Regions from separate parts of the Streptomyces sp. NPDC025651 genome, predicted to be linked through region 1. Evidence: riboswitches for the same ligand, from Rfam matches in the RefSeq annotation. Region 1 holds a riboswitch; the other holds the start of a gene.
The links. A riboswitch is a leader RNA that binds a small molecule or an ion and turns the genes downstream of it on or off. The one in region 1 is predicted to bind glycine.
Positions count from the first base shown of each region.

Region 2: it holds a riboswitch for glycine, as region 1 does, so the genes downstream of both, gcvP (aminomethyl-transferring glycine dehydrogenase) here and gcvT (glycine cleavage system aminomethyltransferase GcvT) in region 1, are expected to answer to the same signal.

Region 1 is NZ_JBVHLZ010000005.1:521,218-530,427, reverse strand. Features, by position in the region: gene ACZ4D5_RS21695 (enhanced serine sensitivity protein SseB) at 1-406, opposite strand, end outside; gene ACZ4D5_RS21690 (hypothetical protein) at 601-1,089, shown strand; gene ACZ4D5_RS21685 (hypothetical protein) at 1,117-1,716, shown strand; gene ACZ4D5_RS21680 (AAA family ATPase) at 1,854-2,549, opposite strand; glycine riboswitch at 2,699-2,806, shown strand; glycine riboswitch at 2,807-2,920, shown strand; gene gcvT (glycine cleavage system aminomethyltransferase GcvT) at 2,956-4,098, shown strand; gene gcvH (glycine cleavage system protein GcvH) at 4,201-4,578, shown strand; gene glyA (serine hydroxymethyltransferase) at 4,602-5,864, shown strand; gene ACZ4D5_RS21660 (L-serine ammonia-lyase) at 6,055-7,425, shown strand; gene ACZ4D5_RS21655 (alpha/beta hydrolase) at 7,604-9,145, opposite strand; gene ACZ4D5_RS21650 (GNAT family N-acetyltransferase) at 9,142-9,210, opposite strand, start outside.
Region 2 is NZ_JBVHLZ010000015.1:9,514-18,723, forward strand. Features, by position in the region: gene ACZ4D5_RS37695 (DNA polymerase IV) at 1-835, shown strand, start outside; gene ACZ4D5_RS37700 (PRC-barrel domain-containing protein) at 973-1,350, opposite strand; glycine riboswitch at 1,495-1,594, shown strand; gene gcvP (aminomethyl-transferring glycine dehydrogenase) at 1,782-4,670, shown strand; gene ACZ4D5_RS37710 (DUF5999 family protein) at 4,812-5,018, opposite strand; gene ACZ4D5_RS37715 (hypothetical protein) at 5,325-5,909, opposite strand; gene ACZ4D5_RS37720 (glutamate-cysteine ligase family protein) at 6,402-7,922, shown strand; gene ACZ4D5_RS37725 (substrate-binding and VWA domain-containing protein) at 7,952-9,210, opposite strand, start outside.

The DNA of each region.
Region 1 (9,210 bases):
CGGCGACGGCGGGCGGCGGCAGCGGGACGCCGACGGTGCCGTCCGGGTTCAGGGCGATGCCCAGCTGCGGCGGCAGCCCGCGGGCGAACTCCACGGCGGGCGCCACGGTGTGCCCCATGCGGTCCGCGGCCTCGCCGAGGGCCTGGCGGAACTGCTGCTCGGAGCTGAAGACGGGGACGTAGGCCTGGCCCTCGATCTCCAGGGTCGGCAGGTCCAGGGTGCCGCTGTCGGGGCCGCCGCCGTTCGGCAGCGGGACCCAGATCCGGCTGCGGCCGAGGACCTCCACGATCCGGGCACCCGCCGACGGCGCCGCGGGGCCGCCGAGGGAGGCCGCGAGGACCTCCTCGAGTTCGTTGCCCGGCCATCCGCCATACGGATGGGCGTGTGCCTGCCCCGGAAAGTCCATCTGTCCAACCCCTGCTCGCGACCGCTCTGCCTGCGGCTCGAACCCTAACGCCGGGCGGCCGGGGGCCGGACGCGTGCACCCAAATGGACACGCTCCGCTTCCGTCTGGTTGCGAGCCGTAGTCGCCGCTTCGAGGGTGGCCCTAGTGCCGCTCCCCTTCCGGCACCCGTGCCTCCCGCCGAAAGGACCCTGCTCATGAGATCGCGCAGGACCGCCTCGCTCGCCGTCAGCGCGTCCCTCTGCGGGGCCCTGCTGCTCGGTGCGGCAGGCCCGGCCGCCGCGCGTCCCGCCGAACCGGCCGTGCCCCGCACGGTGCAGGACCTGGAGTCGCTCCTGGAGGCGTGCCAGTACCTCCTCGACACCTCCTTCGGCGGCTGGATCAACCCCGACGGTCTGGCGAAGGTCAGCGCCGAGCTCGACACCCTGCTCGGCGCTCCCACGCCGGACACCGCGCAGCCGGGCACCTGGCCCGGCGCCGCGCGGACCGCCCTGAAGAAGGAGGTCGAAGGCCTGGTCGCGGCCGCCTCTGAGGGCGACTGGATCAAGGTCATCGGCTCCCTGCAGACCGTACCGAAGGCCGCGAACGACCTGCTGTTCGCCGTCGGCCTGACCCAGTGGATCGACTCGCTGCCGCCGGCCCCCGAGGTCCCGGCAGCCCCCCAACTCCCGCCATCCCCCCAGTAGTGGACACACCAGAGAAAAGGACCTCCCATGCGACTCAGCAGGACCGTCACCGCCCTCGCCGTCTCCGTCTCCCTGACCGCCGGCGCCGTCGCCATGACCGCGGCCCCCGCCTTCGCCGCGGCGTCCGTCTCGAGCAGCGCCGAGGACCGCGCGCTCATGGTCGAGCAGGGCTTCGACGCCCTGTACGCGGCCATCGACGAGCTCGCCACGCGCACCGCCGACGGCACGGCCGACCAGACCCACAGCGCCGCCGTGGACGCCGCCATGGACCGGGTGCTCTCGGCGGTCGGCGCCGTGCGCGCGGCCGACCCGGAGCCGAAGCCCAAGGGCGACGACCCGGTCGTCGAGGCCGAGGCCAAGCTGAAGGCCGAGGTCGACGGGCTCCTGAAGGCGGCGGCGTCGGCCGACCTCGGCAAGGTCGTGCTCGCCCTGAGCGCCGTGCCGAACCTCGCCATCGACCTGCTCGTCAAGGTCGGCCTCGGCAAGCTGACCGAGGGCCTGCCGAAGCTGCCGGAGGCGCCGAAGGTCCCGGGCCTGCCGGAGGTGCCGAAGGTCCCGGGCCTGCCCCAGGCCCCGGCCGCCCCGTCGATCCCCGGCCTGCCGAAGATCCCGGGGCTGCCGTTCTGACGTAGCCGTACGGAGAAGACGTACGGAGACGACGTACGCGTACGCACAGACGTGCTCGTACCTGTACTCGTACGCGACAGGGGCCCGCGCCGGCGGATGGCGCGGGCCCCTTCGCGCCATCCGGCCCCTCCCCCGCGCTACCGGTCCCCGTCGAAGGCGATCCCCCGCAGCACCCGCGCCGCCGCGCGGTCGAGCAGCACCGCCGAGCCGCAGCCGCGCGGCAGGTCGCCCCGCTCGGCGGCGTCGACCAGGCGGCCGATCGTCCTGCGGTGCCGCGCGAAGGCGTACCGGGACACGCCGCGGCCGCGCTCTCGCTGGCCCTGCAGCGCGGTGTCCGCGGGGACGTCGAGCAGGAGCAGGTGCAGGGCCCTGCCGCGCCGGGCGGCCTCGCGGGCGAGCCAGCGGCGCACCCAGGCCTGGGTGCCGCAGTCGTGCACGACGACGCTCGCCCCGGAGCGCAGGGTGCGGCGCAGTCCGGCGTAGTGCGCGAGGCGGACCAGGGGTCTGTAGACCGCGTACGGCACGAGGCGGGGCATGCGGGCGGACCAGCGGTCGCGGGTGTCCTGGGAGTCGATGCGCGGGCCCGTGACGGCCTGCCGCATCAGCGTGGACTTGCCCCCGCCGGGCAGCCCGGAGACGACGACCAGGTCGCCCTCGCCGAAGGTGAGGCGGTGCGGGCTGTGGCCCGCCCGCCGCCGCAGATCGCGGACGACGGCCAGGGGAAGCGGGCCGCAGCTCTCCCGGGCCGGGGCGGCGGCCTGCCCGGGCAGCGCCACCCCCGTGGTAGTGGCATAGACACTGGTCCTGCTGTGCACCGTGATCGGCCTCCCCATAGCGGTCACGTACTGCCTCCCCAGCAAGTGTAAAGAGAAGGTAATGCGGCACAAGAGCGTTCCGGGGCCGTCCGAACCGTGACCGGGCACGGGTCCCCCTGGACAGAGTCGCGTGCAATGATGTGCGCGCCAACTCCATACCGGCCGTTTGAATCCGCGCGGGAGAGTCCCCGGAGCCAGCACGCAGCGCGTGCCCGGGGCGCCGAAGGAGCAAGTTCCTCCCTTGAATCTCTCAGGCCCCGTACCGCGCGGGCGAGGCACATCTGAAAAGCGGGCCGCCCCGGTGGCCCCACCCAAGGTGCAAGCCGTGCGTCCCGCGTTCCGGGACGCTCGCGGCGAACCTCTCAGGTTCCGATGACAGATGGGGAGGATCGTCCTCGCCCGTCATGCCCTGGGAGTTCCCTTCATGAGCACTGCCCCCCGTCTGACCTCCCTCGATGCCGTGCATCGAGCGCTCGGCGCGACCATGACCGACTTCGCGGGCTGGGACATGCCGCTGCGGTACGCCAGCGAGCGCGACGAGCACAACGCCGTGCGCACCAAGGCCGGTCTCTTCGACCTGTCGCACATGGGCGAGATCACCGTCACCGGCCCCGAGGCGGCGGACTTCCTGAACTTCGCGCTGGTCGGCAACATCGGCTCCATCGGCGTCGGCCGTGCCCGCTACACCATGATCGTCGCCGAGGACGGCGGGATCCTGGACGACCTGATCGTCTACCGCCTCGGCGAGACCGAGGCCCCCGAGTACATGGTCGTCGCCAACGCCTCGAACGCGCAGGTCGTCCTGGACGCGCTGAGCAACCGCGTCGAGAAGTTCGACGCCGAGGTCCGCGACGACCGCGACGCGTACGCACTGCTCGCCGTCCAGGGCCCCGAGTCCCCCGGCATCCTGAAGTCACTCACGGACGCCGACCTGGACGGCCTGAAGTACTACGCGGGCCTGCCCGGCACCGTCGCGGGCGTGCCCGCGCTGATCGCCCGCACCGGCTACACCGGCGAGGACGGCTTCGAGCTCTTCGTCTCCCCCGGTGACGCGGAGAAGCTGTGGAACGCGCTGATGGAGGCGGGCACCCCCGTCGGCATGGTGCCCGCCGGGCTCTCCTGCCGCGACACGCTGCGCCTGGAGGCGGGCATGCCGCTGTACGGGCACGAGCTGACCGCGGGGCTGACCCCGTTCGACGCGGGCCTCGGCCGGGTCGTGAAGTTCGAGAAGACCTCGCAGTCGGAGACGTTCGTGGGGCGCGCGGCGCTCGCGGCCGCCGCCGAGCGCGCCGAGACCGCTCCCCCGCGCAAGCTGGTCGGCCTGATCGCCGAGGGCCGTCGCGTCCCTCGCGCGGGCTTCTCGGTGGTCGCGGACGGCAAGGTGATCGGCGAGGTCACCTCCGGCGCCCCGTCGCCGACGCTCGGCAAGCCGATCGCGATGGCGTACGTCGACGCCGAGCACGCGGCCCCCGGCGCTGCGTCTTCATCGGGTGTCTGCGTCGACATCCGCGGCGCCCACGAGCCCTACGAGGTCGTGGCGCTGCCGTTCTACAAGCGCCAGAAGTGACGGCGTCGCTTCCGGACCGTCCGTCCCAGGCATCCCGGAAGTGACCCCCCGCACATCTTTCTCGTTCCGCAGCACCCACCCGCGTACAGGAGAATTCACGTCATGAGCAACCCCCAGCAGCTGCGTTACAGCAAGGAGCACGAGTGGCTCTCGGCCACCGAGGACGGCGTGGCGACGGTCGGCATCACGGAGCACGCGGCCAACGCGCTCGGTGACGTCGTCTTCGCCCAGCTCCCCGAGGTCGGTGACACGGTGACCGCGGGCGAGTCCTGCGGCGAGCTGGAGTCGACCAAGTCGGTCAGCGACCTCTACGCCCCGGTGACCGGCGAGGTCGTCGCCGCCAACCAGGACGTCGTGGACGACCCGTCGCTGGTCAACTCCGCCCCGTTCGAGGGCGGTTGGCTGTTCAAGGTGCGCATCACGGACGAGCCGGACGAGCTGATGTCCGCCGATGAGTACACCGCCTTCACCGCCGGCTGACCCATACCGATAGGGATCGTGTGATGTCGCTTCTGAACACCCCTCTCCACGAACTGGACCCGGACGTCGCCGCCGCCGTCGACGCCGAGCTCCACCGCCAGCAGTCCACCCTGGAAATGATCGCCTCGGAGAACTTCGCTCCGGTCGCCGTCATGGAGGCCCAGGGCACCGTCCTCACCAACAAGTACGCCGAGGGCTACCCCGGCCGCCGCTACTACGGCGGCTGTGAGCACGTGGACGTGACCGAGCAGATCGCGATCGACCGGGTCAAGGACCTGTTCGGCGCCGAGTACGCCAACGTCCAGCCGCACTCCGGCGCCTCCGCCAACCAGGCCGCCCTCTTCGCGATCGCCCAGCCCGGCGACACGATCCTCGGCCTGGACCTGGCGCACGGCGGCCACCTCACCCACGGCATGCGCCTGAACTTCTCCGGCAAGCAGTTCAACGTGGTCGCCTACCACGTGGACGAGGCCGGTCTGGTCGACATGGCCGAGGTCGAGCGCCTGGCCAAGGAGAACAGCCCCAAGGTCATCATCGCGGGCTGGTCCGCCTACCCGCGCCAGCTGGACTTCGCCGAGTTCCGCCGGATCGCCGACGAGGTCGGCGCGTACCTGTGGGTCGACATGGCGCACTTCGCCGGTCTGGTCGCCGCAGGTCTGCACCCCAACCCGGTGCCGTACGCGGACGTGGTCACCTCCACCACGCACAAGACGCTCGGCGGCCCGCGCGGCGGCATCATCCTGGCCCGCAACAAGGACTTCGCGAAGAAGCTGAACTCCGCTGTCTTCCCCGGCTTCCAGGGCGGCCCGCTGGAGCACGTGATCGCCGCGAAGGCCGTCTCCTTCAAGGTCGCGGCCTCCGACGACTTCAAGGAGCGCCAGCAGCGCACCCTGGACGGCGCCCGCATCCTGGCCGAGCGTCTGGTCCAGGACGACGCCAAGGCCGTCGGCGTGGACGTCCTGTCGGGCGGCACGGACGTGCACCTGGTCCTCGTCGACCTGCGGAACAGCGAGCTCGACGGCCAGCAGGCCGAGGACCGCCTCCACGAGGTCGGCATCACGGTCAACCGCAACGCGGTCCCGAACGACCCGCGCCCCCCGATGGTCACCTCGGGCCTGCGGATCGGCACCCCGGCGCTCGCCACGCGCGGCTTCGACGCCGACGACTTCCGCGAGGTCGCCGACATCATCGCCGAGACCCTCAAGCCGGGCTTCGACGCCCAGGCCCTGAAGGCCCGCGTGACCGCTCTGGCCGACAAGCACCCGCTGTACCCCGGCCTGAAGTAGTTTCGTACGCTTTTGTTCGTACGTACGAAACGTCGGGGCACCCCGCACACTGGACAGTGAGCACAGTGAGCGGGGTGCCCCGCACCACGTCCCGCGCTCTTTCAGTCCCGCCTGTAGTTCCTGCACCGCCTTGTTCTTCTGCACCACCCCGGCAGACAACGGCGTCTACCAACCACCATTGGAGTTTTCCGTGGCCATCTCGGTCTTCGACCTGTTCTCGATCGGCATCGGCCCGTCCAGCTCCCACACGGTCGGTCCGATGCGCGCCGCCCGCATGTTCGCGAGCCGCCTCAAGAACGAGGGCCTGATGGCCCACACCACGGCGATACGGGCCGAGCTGTACGGCTCGCTCGGCGCCACCGGCCACGGGCACGGCACCCCCAAGGCCGTCCTGCTGGGCCTTGAGGGCGAGTCGCCGCGCACGGTGAACGTCGAATCCGCCGACGACCGCGTCGAGGAGATCAAGGACAGCGGCCGCATCAACCTGCTGGGCATGCACGAGATCGACTTCGACTTCGACGAAGACCTGATCCTGCACCGCCGCAAGGCCCTGCCCTACCACGCCAACGGCATGACGATCTTCGCGTACGACCGTGAGGGCTCCCTCGTCCTGGAGAAGACGTACTACTCGGTGGGCGGCGGCTTCGTGGTCGACGAGGACGCGGTGGACGGCCAGAACCCGATCGTGCCGGACGACACCGTCCTCAAGCACCCCTTCCGCACGGGTGACGAGCTGCTTCGCCTGGCCTCCGAGACCGGCCTGTCCATCTCCGCGCTGATGCTGGAGAACGAGAAGGCCTGGCGCACCGAGGAGGAGATCCGCGCGGGCCTCCTCGACATCTGGGGCGTCATGCAGTCCTGCGTCTCGCGCGGCATGTCCCGCGAGGGCATCCTGCCCGGCGGCCTCAAGGTCCGCCGCCGCGCGGCCAACTCGGCGCGGCAGCTGCGCGCCGAGGGCGACCCGCAGGCCCGCGCCATGGAGTGGATCACGCTCTACGCCATGGCCGTGAACGAGGAGAACGCCGCGGGCGGCCGCGTCGTGACGGCCCCCACCAACGGCGCCGCGGGCATCATCCCCGCGGTCCTGCACTACTACATGAACTTTGTGCCCGGCGCCGACGAGGAGGACGTGGTCCGCTTCCTGCTCGCGGCCGGCGCGATCGGCATGCTCTTCAAGGAGAACGCCTCGATCTCCGGCGCCGAGGTCGGCTGCCAGGGCGAGGTCGGCTCCGCCTGCTCGATGGCCGCGGGCGCGCTGGCCGAGGTCATGGGCGGCTCCCCCTCCCAGGTCGAGAACGCCGCGGAGATCGGCATGGAGCACAACCTCGGCCTGACCTGCGACCCGGTCGGCGGCCTCGTCCAGATCCCGTGCATCGAGCGCAACGGCATGGCGGCGGTCAAGGCCGTCACCGCCGCGAAGATGGCGATGCGCGGCGACGGCTCCCACAAGGTGTCCCTGGACAAGGTCATCAAGACCATGAAGGACACGGGCGCCGACATGAGCGTCAAGTACAAGGAGACGGCGCGGGGCGGGCTCGCGGTCAACATCATCGAGTGCTGAGACCGCCCCGCGGCGCGGACGGGCCGATCGAACAGTACGGCTCCGCCGCGGTTGCCGACCCGCCGTCCTTCCGACGGTCTGCGACGGAGACGGCGTGGTCGGTCCTCCGCACGCCCGCGGCACTGCAGTCCGGCATGGACCTTCCGTGCGTCGATGGGGAAGAAGCGGCAGGGCCCCGCTAGCACTCCGTGCCGGGGCGGATCTCCTCCAGGTCGATCAGGTAGGCGTCGACGGCGTTCGTGACGCAGGCGTCGCCGCGCCCGTACGCGGTGTGGCCCACGCCCTCGTACGTCAGGAGCATGCCGCCGGGGAACTGGTCCGCGAGGCTCTCCGCCTCCTCGTACGGGGTGGCGGGGTCGCCCGTGGTGCCCACCACCAGGACCGGCGGGACGCCCTCGGCGGTGACGCGGTGCGGGCGCCCGGTGCCCGCGGGCCAGCCCGCGCAGGTCAGTTCGTCGACGACGCTCGACGTGCCGTACACGCCCGCGGCCTTCTCCGCGGGTCCGAGCGCGCTCCAGTAGGGGCCGGGTTCGCGCGGGTGCGGGGTGTCCAGGCAGCTGACGGCCACGAGGGCCTCGGCGTCGTTCTCGGGTCCGCGGGGCCTCCTGTGGGAGCCGGTGTCCCGCTCCTCGCCCTCGGCCAGCTCGGCGAGCCTCGTGGCGTCGCCGTCGGCCGCCGCGGCCAGCGCGTCGGAGAGGTCCTCCCACTGGTCCTCCGGGGTGTACATCGCCTCCGTGACGACGTCGAGCAGCGTCCTGGCGTCGACGTCGTACGCGTCCTCGTCGGCGGCCGGCAGCGGCTCGCGCGCCGCCCGCTCGTACAACCCCTCGATCAGCTCCGATATCTCGTCCGGGGTCGCGCCCGGGCAGCTGTCGCCCGCGATGTCGGCGCACTGCTCGGCGTAGTCCTCCACGGCCCTGCGGAAGCCGATGCCCTGACTCATCGCGCGCTGGCGCCAGTTCAGGGCCGGGTCGACCGCGCCGTCCAGGGCCAGCGCGCGCACGCGGTGCGGGAACTGCTCGGCGTACGAGGTGCCGAGGCTCGTCCCGTACGACCAGCCGAGGTAGGTCAGCTTCCGCTCGCCGAGGGCGGCGCGCAGGACGTCCAGGTCACGGGCCGCGTCCGCCGTGCCGACGTGGGGCAGGATGCCGCGGCTGCCCTTCACACACGCGGCGGCCTCCGCCCGGGCCGCGGCGAAGGCGCGGGAGCGGTCGTCGGCGGTGCGGGGCGTGAGGGGGTGCGGGGCGTCGTCCGCCCCTGCCTCGTCGTCGGTCTCCGCGCACGTCACCGCGGGGACGCTGCCGCCCACGCCGCGCGGGTCGAAGGAGACGATGTCGAAGCGGGCGCGCAGCGCGGCGCTGAACACCTCGCCGCCGTCCGACTCCAGGTCGCTCACGCCGGACGCGCCGGGCCCGCCCGGGTTGTAGACGAGCGAGCCGACGCGCTCGGCCGGGTCGGCGGTCGCCGCCTTCGCCACCGGCAGGACGAAGGTCTTGCCGTTGTCCGGGTGCGCGTAGTCGCGGGGAACCGTCAGGCGTGCGCAGCGCAGGTCGCCGCAGGGCTTCCACCGAAGCTTCTGGGCGTAGAAGCGCCTGAGTTCCGCCCGGGTGCCGTCCGTCGGGGACCCGGGGGACGCGGGAGCCCCGGCCGTGCAGCCCGCGGTGAGGGCGGTGAGAGCGGTCAGGGCGAGCGCGGCGGCGACGCGGGCCGCGCGGCTCAACGCGGGGCCCCGAGGACCGGCCGAGGCGCGAGGAACAGCGCCTCCGACCCCACCGGGCGGAACCC
Region 2 (9,210 bases), on a different contig from region 1:
GGGCTCGCTGTACGCGATGGCGCTCGCGCACGACGAGCGGCCGGTGGTGGCCGAGCGGGACACGAAGTCGGTCAGCGTCGAGGACACGTACGACGTGGACATCCATGACCGGGTGCGGGTGCGGACCGAGGTCGCGCGGCTCGCCGACCGGTGCGTGCAGCGGTTGCGGGCCGCGGGGCACTCCGGGCGGACCATCGTGCTGAAGGTGCGGCGGTTCGACTTCTCGACGCTGACGCGTTCCGAGACGCTGAGAGGGCCCACGGACGACCCTGGAGTGGTGCGGGAGGCGGCGGCGCGGCTGCTGGAGTCCGTGGACACCACCGGGGGTGTTCGGCTGCTGGGGGTGGGCGTCACGGGGCTTGCTGACTACACGCAGGAGGACCTCTTCGCGCAGGCGCAGGCCGCTGAGGCCGAGGGCGAGGTGGAGGCGGCCGGGGAGGTGGAGCTCGGGGGCGAGGCGGATGACGAGGCACGGCCGGTGGAGGACGGGGGCGGTGCGGAGCCCGTGGCCCTGGTCGAGCGGCGGTGGGCGGCCGGGCACGATGTGCGGCACGCCGAGTACGGGCACGGGTGGGTGCAGGGGAGCGGCCTCGGCCGGGTGACCGTGCGCTTCGAGACGCCGTGGTCGGAGCCGGGGCGCGTGCGGACGTTCAGGACGGATGACCCGGATCTGGCGTCGGCGGAGCCGTTGCCGCTGGTGGGTGGGGAGTTGGCGGAGAGGGGTGAGCTGGGCGGGGCGGATGCCATGGGGCACGTCCTGGCCGTGGCTCCGGGACGGCCGTCCTCGGATGTCGCCGGGCAGGGGGAGGCGCCGCAGGTGGTGGGAGGGACGTAGGGGCAGGAGGGAGCAGGGGGTACTGGGGTGGGAGCGGGTTCTGGTGGTGGTCTTGCGGGGGTGGCGGGCCGCGGTGACGCTCGGGCGGCGACAGGAGCTGTGGGATGTCCTCGGCGGACGTGGGGCCGGTCGGTGGGTCAGGGGGTGTCTGTTCCTGCTATCTGGCCGAACGTCGTGTCGGGGGGCGGGGGCTGCGGGGGTGTGATGTCCAGGCCGTAGTGGTGGTAGAGCTGGAGTTCCTGTTCCGGGGAGAGGTGGCGGCCCACTCCGAAGTCCGGGGCGTCCTTGATCAGGGCTCGGTCGAAGGGGATGCGCAGGGTGCCGTCGTCGACCAGTTCGCTCGGTTCCAGCGGGACGAAGGCGTCGCGGCTGAACAGGCCGGTGCGTATGGCCGCCCACTCCGGGGTGCCGGTGGCATCGTCGAGATAGACCTCGTCGATCGTGCCGATCTTCGCCCCGTTCCGGTCGAACGCCTTGCGGCCGATCAGATTGCGCGGATCGATGTCGGTCTGCACGGGCCCTCCAGCTGATCGCGGGGTGTCGGATTTGGGCGTAACTCATCTTTAATCGCTCGTACTCACTACGAAAGAGCACTTCGGGGCAGGCGGCCACTCGAGGGATCGGCCATGGTCCTCGCTGGTAGGCTGGCGGCTGGCTGCTGACCCCGTGCGGGAGAGCTCTCCGGAACGCGATTCCCGGAGGCGCCGAAGGAGCAAATCCTCCCCGGAAACTCTCAGGCACCCGTACCGCACGGACGAGGTCACTCTGGAAAGCAGGGCGGGCGTCGGGCGGGCACGCCCGGGATCCTCCCTCACCGACGGTGAAAGCAGGACTGTCCACGGACGGGCCTGTGAAGCTCTCAGGTTGAGATGACAGAGGGGGAGGCCGTCCGGGTACCCGCGCCGGGGTACCCCTCGTAGGTCGCGCAGACCAGGAGGCCTCCGCAATGACTGCCACCAATCGCATCCCGCTCTCCGAGCTCGAACAGGGCATCCCCTTCGAGCAGCGGCACATCGGGCCCGATGCGGAAGCGCGGGCCAAGATGCTCGCCCAGGTCGGGTACGGCTCGCTCGACGAGCTGACCGCCGCCGCGGTGCCGGATGTGATCAAGAACGCCGAGGCGCTCGACCTGCCCGGCGCGCGCACCGAGGCCGAGGTCCTCGCCGAGCTGCGCTCCCTCGCGGACCGGAACCAGGTCCTCGATTCCATGATCGGGCTGGGCTATTACGGGACCTTCACCCCGCCGGTGATCCTGCGGAACGTCATGGAGAACCCGGCTTGGTACACGGCCTACACGCCCTACCAGCCCGAGATCTCGCAGGGGCGGCTCGAGGCGCTGCTCAACTTCCAGACGATGGTCGCCGAGCTGACCGGCCTGCCCACCTCCGGGGCCTCGCTCCTCGACGAGGGCACCGCCGCCGCCGAGGCCATGGCCCTGTCCCGGCGCATGGGCAAGGTCAAGAACGGCGTTTTCGTCGTTGACGCCGATGCTCTGCCGCAGACCGTCGCCGTGATGCGGACCCGTGCCGAGCCGACCGGCGTCGAGATCGTCGTCGCCGACCTGAGCGAGGGCATTCCCGCAGAGGTCGCCGAGCGCGGTGTCGTGGGCGTGCTCGTCCAGTACCCGGGCGCCTCCGGCGTCGTACGCGACATCAAGCCGCTCATCGACCAAGCGCACGAGCTCGGTGCCGTCGTCACCGTCGCCGCCGACCTGCTCGCCCTGACGCTGCTCACCTCGCCCGGTGAGCTCGGCGCCGACATCGCCGTCGGTACGACGCAGCGCTTCGGTGTCCCGATGGGCTTCGGCGGTCCGCACGCCGGGTACATGGCGGTGCGCGAGAAGTTCGCGCGCAGCCTGCCCGGCCGGCTCGTCGGCGTCTCCGTCGACGCGGACGGCAACAAGGCCTACCGGCTCGCGCTGCAGACCCGCGAGCAGCACATCCGCCGTGAGAAGGCCACCAGCAACATCTGTACCGCCCAGGTGCTGCTCGCCGTCATGGCCGGAATGTACGCCGTCTACCACGGGCCCGAGGGGCTCAGGGCCATCGCGCGGCGCACCCACAGGTACGCGACGCTGCTCGCCGCGGGGCTCACCGCCGGTGGCGTCGAGGTCGTGCACGGCGCGTACTTCGACACGCTGACCGTGCGGGTTCCCGGCAAGGCCGACGAGCTCGTCTCCGCCGCCCGCGAAGGCGGCGTGAACATCCACCAGGTCGACGCCGACCACGTCTCCATCGCCTGCGACGAGACCACCACGCGCAAGCAACTGACCGCCGTGTGGGGGGCCTTCGGGGTCGAGGCGGACGTCGAGGCGCTCGACGCCGAGGTCGCGGACACGCTGCCCGAGGCCCTGCTGCGCGGTGACGACTACCTCGCGCACCCGGTCTTCCACCAGCACCGCTCCGAGACCGCGATGCTGCGCTACCTGCGCAAGCTCGCCGACCGCGACTACGCGCTCGACCGCGGCATGATCCCGCTGGGCTCCTGCACGATGAAGCTCAACGCGACCACCGAGATGGAGCCGGTCACCTGGCCCGAGTTCGGCCAGCTGCACCCCTTCGCGCCCGCGCAGCAGGCGCAGGGCTACCTCACGCTCATCCGTGAGCTGGAGGAGCGGCTCGCCGAGGTCACCGGGTACGACAAGGTCTCGCTGCAGCCCAACGCCGGTTCGCAGGGCGAGCTCGCCGGACTGCTCGCCGTGCGCGGCTACCACCGCGCCAACGGCGACGAGCAGCGCACCGTCTGCCTCATCCCGTCCTCCGCGCACGGCACGAACGCGGCGAGCGCCGTCATGGCCGGCATGAAGGTCGTCGTCGTGAAGACCGCCGACGACGGCGAGATCGACGTCGCGGACCTGCGCGCCAAGATCGAGAAGCACCGCGACGAGCTGTCGGTGCTGATGATCACGTACCCGTCGACGCACGGTGTGTTCGAGGAGCACGTCGCCGACATCTGCGCCGAGGTGCACGAGGCCGGCGGCCAGGTGTACGTCGACGGCGCCAACCTCAACGCCCTGGTGGGCCTTGCCAAGCCGGGGCACTTCGGTGGCGACGTCTCGCACCTGAACCTGCACAAGACCTTCTGCATCCCGCACGGCGGCGGCGGCCCCGGCGTCGGCCCGGTCGGTGTGCGCCAGCACCTCGCGCCGTACCTGCCCAACCACCCGCTGCAGCCCGCGGCAGGTCCCGACACCGGTGTCGGCCCGATCTCCGCGGCGCCGTGGGGATCGGCCGGGATCCTGCCGATCTCCTGGTCGTACGTACGCCTCATGGGCGGCGAGGGGCTCAAGCGCGCCACCCAGGTCGCCGTCCTGTCGGCGAACTACATCGCCAAGCGGCTGGAGCCGCACTTCCCGGTGCTCTACACCGGCCCCGGCGACCTCGTCGCGCACGAGTGCATCATCGATCTGCGTCCGCTCTCCAAGGAGACCGGCGTCAGCGTGGACGACATCGCCAAGCGGCTCATCGACTACGGCTTCCACGCGCCGACCATGTCGTTCCCGGTCGCGGGGACGCTGATGATCGAGCCGACGGAGAGCGAGGACCTGAACGAGATCGACCGGTTCTGCGAGGCGATGATCGCCATCCGCCGGGAGATCGAGAAGGTCGGGAACGGGGAGTGGGCCGCGGACGACAACCCGCTGCGGAACGCCCCGCACACCGCCGCCGCGCTGAGCGGTGAGTGGGAGCACGGCTACAGCCGCGAGGAGGCCGTCTTCCCGGCCGGCGTGTCGGCCTCGGAGAAGTACTGGCCGCCGGTGCGCCGCATCGACCAGGCGTACGGCGACCGGAACCTGGTCTGCTCCTGCCCGCCGCTGGATGCGTACGAGGACTGATCCCGTGCCCGCGCGTGCGGGCATGCGGTGGGGCCGGTTCGGAGAGTCTCTCCGGGCCGGCCCCTCGTCTTTCGGTGGTGCGTCTTGTGTTCTTCGGTGGTGCGTCGCGCGCGGTGCGGTCGTGCGGATGTGCCCTCGTGCTCAGGCGGCTGTCATGACCTGGTCGGTGCCCAGCGGTCGGTGCGGGGCGATGATCTGGCCGTCCGGCAGCAGCTCACCGGTGTCCTCGAAGAGCAGGACGCCGTTGCACAGCAGGCTCCAGCCCTGCTCCGGGTGGCTTGCCGTGAGGAGCGCGGCTTCCCGGTCGGCGGAGTCGGCTGTCGGGCACGGTGGTTGGTGCTGGCACATGGAAGGGTTCTTTCGCTGCGATGAGATGGCTGTGACGTCGGTCCTGTGACTCGATGCGGTGTTCATAACCGCCCCCCGTTGTAGTCGGTCCGATCCCAGTGTTGCCCCACAGCCTGTCAATCCGCAGGGATTTTGCTGCAGCGGCTCCTACTGCTTAATGACGTATCACCCGGCCGGACGGTTCAGCCCAACTCCCCTGTCTCTTCGGGTGGTTCGGGGTGGCCCCTCTGGGCTAGTCCACCTGGGTGGGCAGCGCTGTGCCCCGCGGCCGGGCACCGCGGGGCACAGGAAGCGCGAGGGGTTCCGTCAGGCGGGTGAGCCGAGGAGCGGCGCCGGCGCCAGGCGGTGGTTGAGCATCGGAAGCAGTTCGGCGACGCGGTGCGGGCGGTGGGCCGCGATACCGGGCGGGGCGGGCGCGAGCGGGACGAGCAGGTCGGTGGCGGCCAGGGGGCCCTCGGCACCGTCGTCCGTGCAGTCGCGGTGCAGCCAGAGCGTGAGCATGTAGAGCTCGGGCACGGAGAGCAGGCGCGGCTGGCACGCCATCGGCATCGCCTCGGCGTGGCGCAGAGCGCGCTCGGTGGAGGCGATGTACGGGCCTTCGAAGAAGTGCGAGAAGGCCCAGCCGTCCGGAGTGAGCATCGTGTCGGCCGCGGCGAGGGCGCGCTCGCCGCAGCGGATCAGGAAGCGCCAGCCGGCGAGGCGGGTGGGCGCGGTGCCCTCGGGGGTGATGCGGTCCAACACGTGGACGGGCAGCGGGAGTTCCGGGCTCGTCGGGCCCTGGGCGGCCCGCAGGGACGGCGTGCGTGCCTCGCGTACGGCCGTGGGGGAACCGAGTGCCGCGAGGACGCTGCGCAGGGCGGGCGCGGGAGCCGGGGGGACATGCAGCGGCATGGTGGGTCGCCTCTCTCGTTCGACAGGCACGGTGGAGCGGGGGCAGGTGCGTGACGGCGCTGTCAGCTCTGGGACATCTGGGTCAGAGGGGCGGGGGCCGGGGACCGCGAGCGCCAACTCTCTGCCTAGATTGCGGAGTTTATACGAGGCGTGTTCGGGCGGTGTTTCGTCTAGACGTGCCCGATATTGTGAGCAAGGCCTTAACCGGCCGTTCTTGTGAGGGTTTTATCCCGATTTCGCGACGGCCCCGCTTCCGTGACCTCGGATTACCCGAGGCGAGCGGTCGGCCGATTCCCGTCGGTAGTTTTGACCAGGTACTTCGGAAGGGAATCTTCACCATGCCGCATGCCCGGTGAATGTGCCGGACCGCAACGGTGTCGAGCGTACTGGTCCACGGGCCCGCGCGGGGCGTTATCGATCACATTGGCTGGGCATCATCCCCCGTACACAGCGGCCGGACCCTTGGCTGCCCGATCGAGGAGGGACGCTCCGATGGGCGAGAAGGTCGTGGCGGGCACGTTCGACCTGACCGACCGGCACCTCTACCGCAAGAAGCTCCGGGAGTGTCTGACGGGTCTGGAGCGACTGTTGGAAGAGGGGCGCTTCGATCGTCCCAAGAATCTGATGGGCATGGAGATCGAGCTGAATCTCGCCGGGCCCGACGGACTGCCGAGAATGTTGAATGCGCAGGTTCTCGAGCGCATCGCGAGCCGGGATTTCCAGACCGAACTCGGAATGTTCAATCTGGAAGTGAACATTGCCCCGCACCGGCTCGGTGGACGCGTTCTCGACCAGCTCGCCGAAGAGCTGCGCACCGGGCTCAACTACGCCCACAGGAAAGCGAACGAGCTCTCTGCCGGCATTGTCATGATCGGTATTCTGCCGACCCTGAACCGGGCCGACCTCGTCTCCGCGAACCTCTCCGACGTCGACCGCTACGCCCTCCTGAACGACCAGATCGTGGCGGCGCGCGGTGAGCGCTTCGCCCTGGACATCGAGGGCGTGGAGCGGCTCACCTGCACCTCGGCCTCGATAGCGCCCGAAGCGGCGTGCACCTCCGTGCAGCTGCATCTGCAGGTCACCCCCGGCCGGTTCGCCGACGTGTGGAACGCGGCGCAGGCCGTCGCCGCGGCCCAGATCGCCGTGGGGGCCAACGCGCCGTTCCTGTTCGGCCGTGAGCTGTGGCGCGAGTCGCGGCCGCCGCTGTTCCTGCAGTCCACCGACACGCGCCCGCCCGAGTTGCAGGTCCAGGGGGTGCGGCCGCGTACCTGGTTCGGGGAGCGGTGGATCACCGGGCCGCTGGACCTGTTCGAGGAGAACCTGCGCTACTTCCCCGCGCTGCTGCCGCTGATGGACGAGGAGAACCCCCTGGGCGTCCTCGACGCGGGCGGAGTGCCGCGGCTCGGTGAACTGGTCCTGCACAACGGCACCGTGTACCGCTGGAACCGCCCGGTGTACGGCATCGCCGACGGCGTCCCGCATCTGCGCGTGGAGAACCGCGTGCTGCCCGCGGGGCCCACCATCACCGACGTCATCGCCAACGCCGCCTTCTACTACGGCCTCGTGCGGGCGCTCGCCGAGGAGGCGCGGCCCGTGTGGTCCCGGCTTCCCTTCGAGGCCGCGGCCCGCAACTTCGACATCGCCTGCCGGCACGGCATCGACGCCCGGCTGCAGTGGCCGCGGCGCGGCAGGCTCGGCGGCACCGCCGAGGTGGCGGCCGTCGATCTCGTACGCGACGAACTGCTGCCGCTCGCGGCCGCCGGGCTCGACGCGTGGGGCGTGGAGCCCGCCGACCGCGACCTGTACCTCGGGGTGATCGAGGAGCGGTGCCGACGGCGGGTCAACGGCGCGTCGTGGCAGGCGGCCACCTATCACCGGGCCCTGGACACGGGGCTCGCCAGGGAGGACGCGCTCGCCGCCACCACCAAGCGGTACTTCGAGCTGATGCATGAGGGAGAGCCCGTGCACACGTGGCCCGTGGGGCTGCCGGAGCCGGCGGTGCCGCTGGGCTGAGGCCTGCGCGCCGCTCGGCTCGGGGTGGCTCAGCCCTGGTTGCTGCCCGCCTCCGTGATGGCCTTGAGGATGACCGCGTGGATCTGCGCCGGGTCGTCGACCTGGTGGCCGGAGCCGCCGGTGGCCGCCGCGATCTGCTGGACCTCGTCCTTGTCCGCGTCGGGGCCGACAGCGATCGCGATGATCGGCACCGGCCTGCCGGGGTCGGAGAGGTCCTCGAGCTGGGAGATGAGGGAGCTGCGCGAGATGCTGCCCGGGTCCTGGTTCGCGCCGTCGGTCAGGATCACCAGGGCGTTGAACTTGCCGCGCGCGTACGACGAGCATGCCTCCTTGTAGGCGGCGAGCGTGGTGTCGTACAGGCCGGTCGCACCGCCCGGCACGGGCTGCAGATCGCTGAACGCCTGCGACAGCTCGTCGCGGTGGGTCACGCCTCCCTTGCGGTCGCCGAGCCTCTCGGTGGGCTGCAGCTTGCGGTAGTCACGGGTGCCGTCGAGCGCGGTGGCGAACTCCCACAGGCCGATCTCGTCCTCGTCGGTGAATCCGGCGAGCGCCTGCAGCAGCGAGGACTTGGTGACCTCCATGCGGGACTGGTTGCGGCCGGGGACGAGCTGGTTCATGGACTCCGACGCGTCGACGACCGTGCTGAGCCGGGCGCTCTGCACCGTGATCGTCCACATGCCCAGGGTCTCCTGGAGCTGCTTGTCCGAGGGCGGGTCGGTGGCCTCGGCGGCGTACGGCTGCGGGGCGCGGCCGCCCGCGGCGGCGACGAGTTCGTCGGAGGGCTGGTCGGGGTCGGTCCTGAACCCGTGGTCGGTCAGGATCTTCTGGCCCTCCGCGTCGCTGAACATCGTCATGAAGCGCAGCGCCGCGCGGCTCATGTCGGTGGACATCTTGTCGTCCTCGACGAGCGTGTACGGATAGTCGAGCCGGGGCGTGCCGTCCTTGGGATAGAACAGGTCGAGGCTGTTCTTCTCGCCCGCCGACGCGTTGTGCTCGAAGGCGGCCTGCTCGGAGAGGATCAGCGCCTGATTGCGGCGGGGGTTGCCCTGCTCGGTGCCCGAGTCGTCGCGGGCCAGGGTGTCCAGGAGCTGGCCGTCGCTGTCGGTGGTGCGGGTGGCCAGGGCCTTCGCGATGGAGGCGGCCTGGGTGTCGCCCTCCTTGCCGCCCCGCTTCTGCGCGGACGCGCCCAGTTTGGCGAGGGCGAGCAGTCCGGTCGCGCTGCGCGCGGGGTCGGCCGCGCCCAGGCGCAGCTTCTCGTCCTTCATGGCGGCCGCGGTCAACTCGGGCC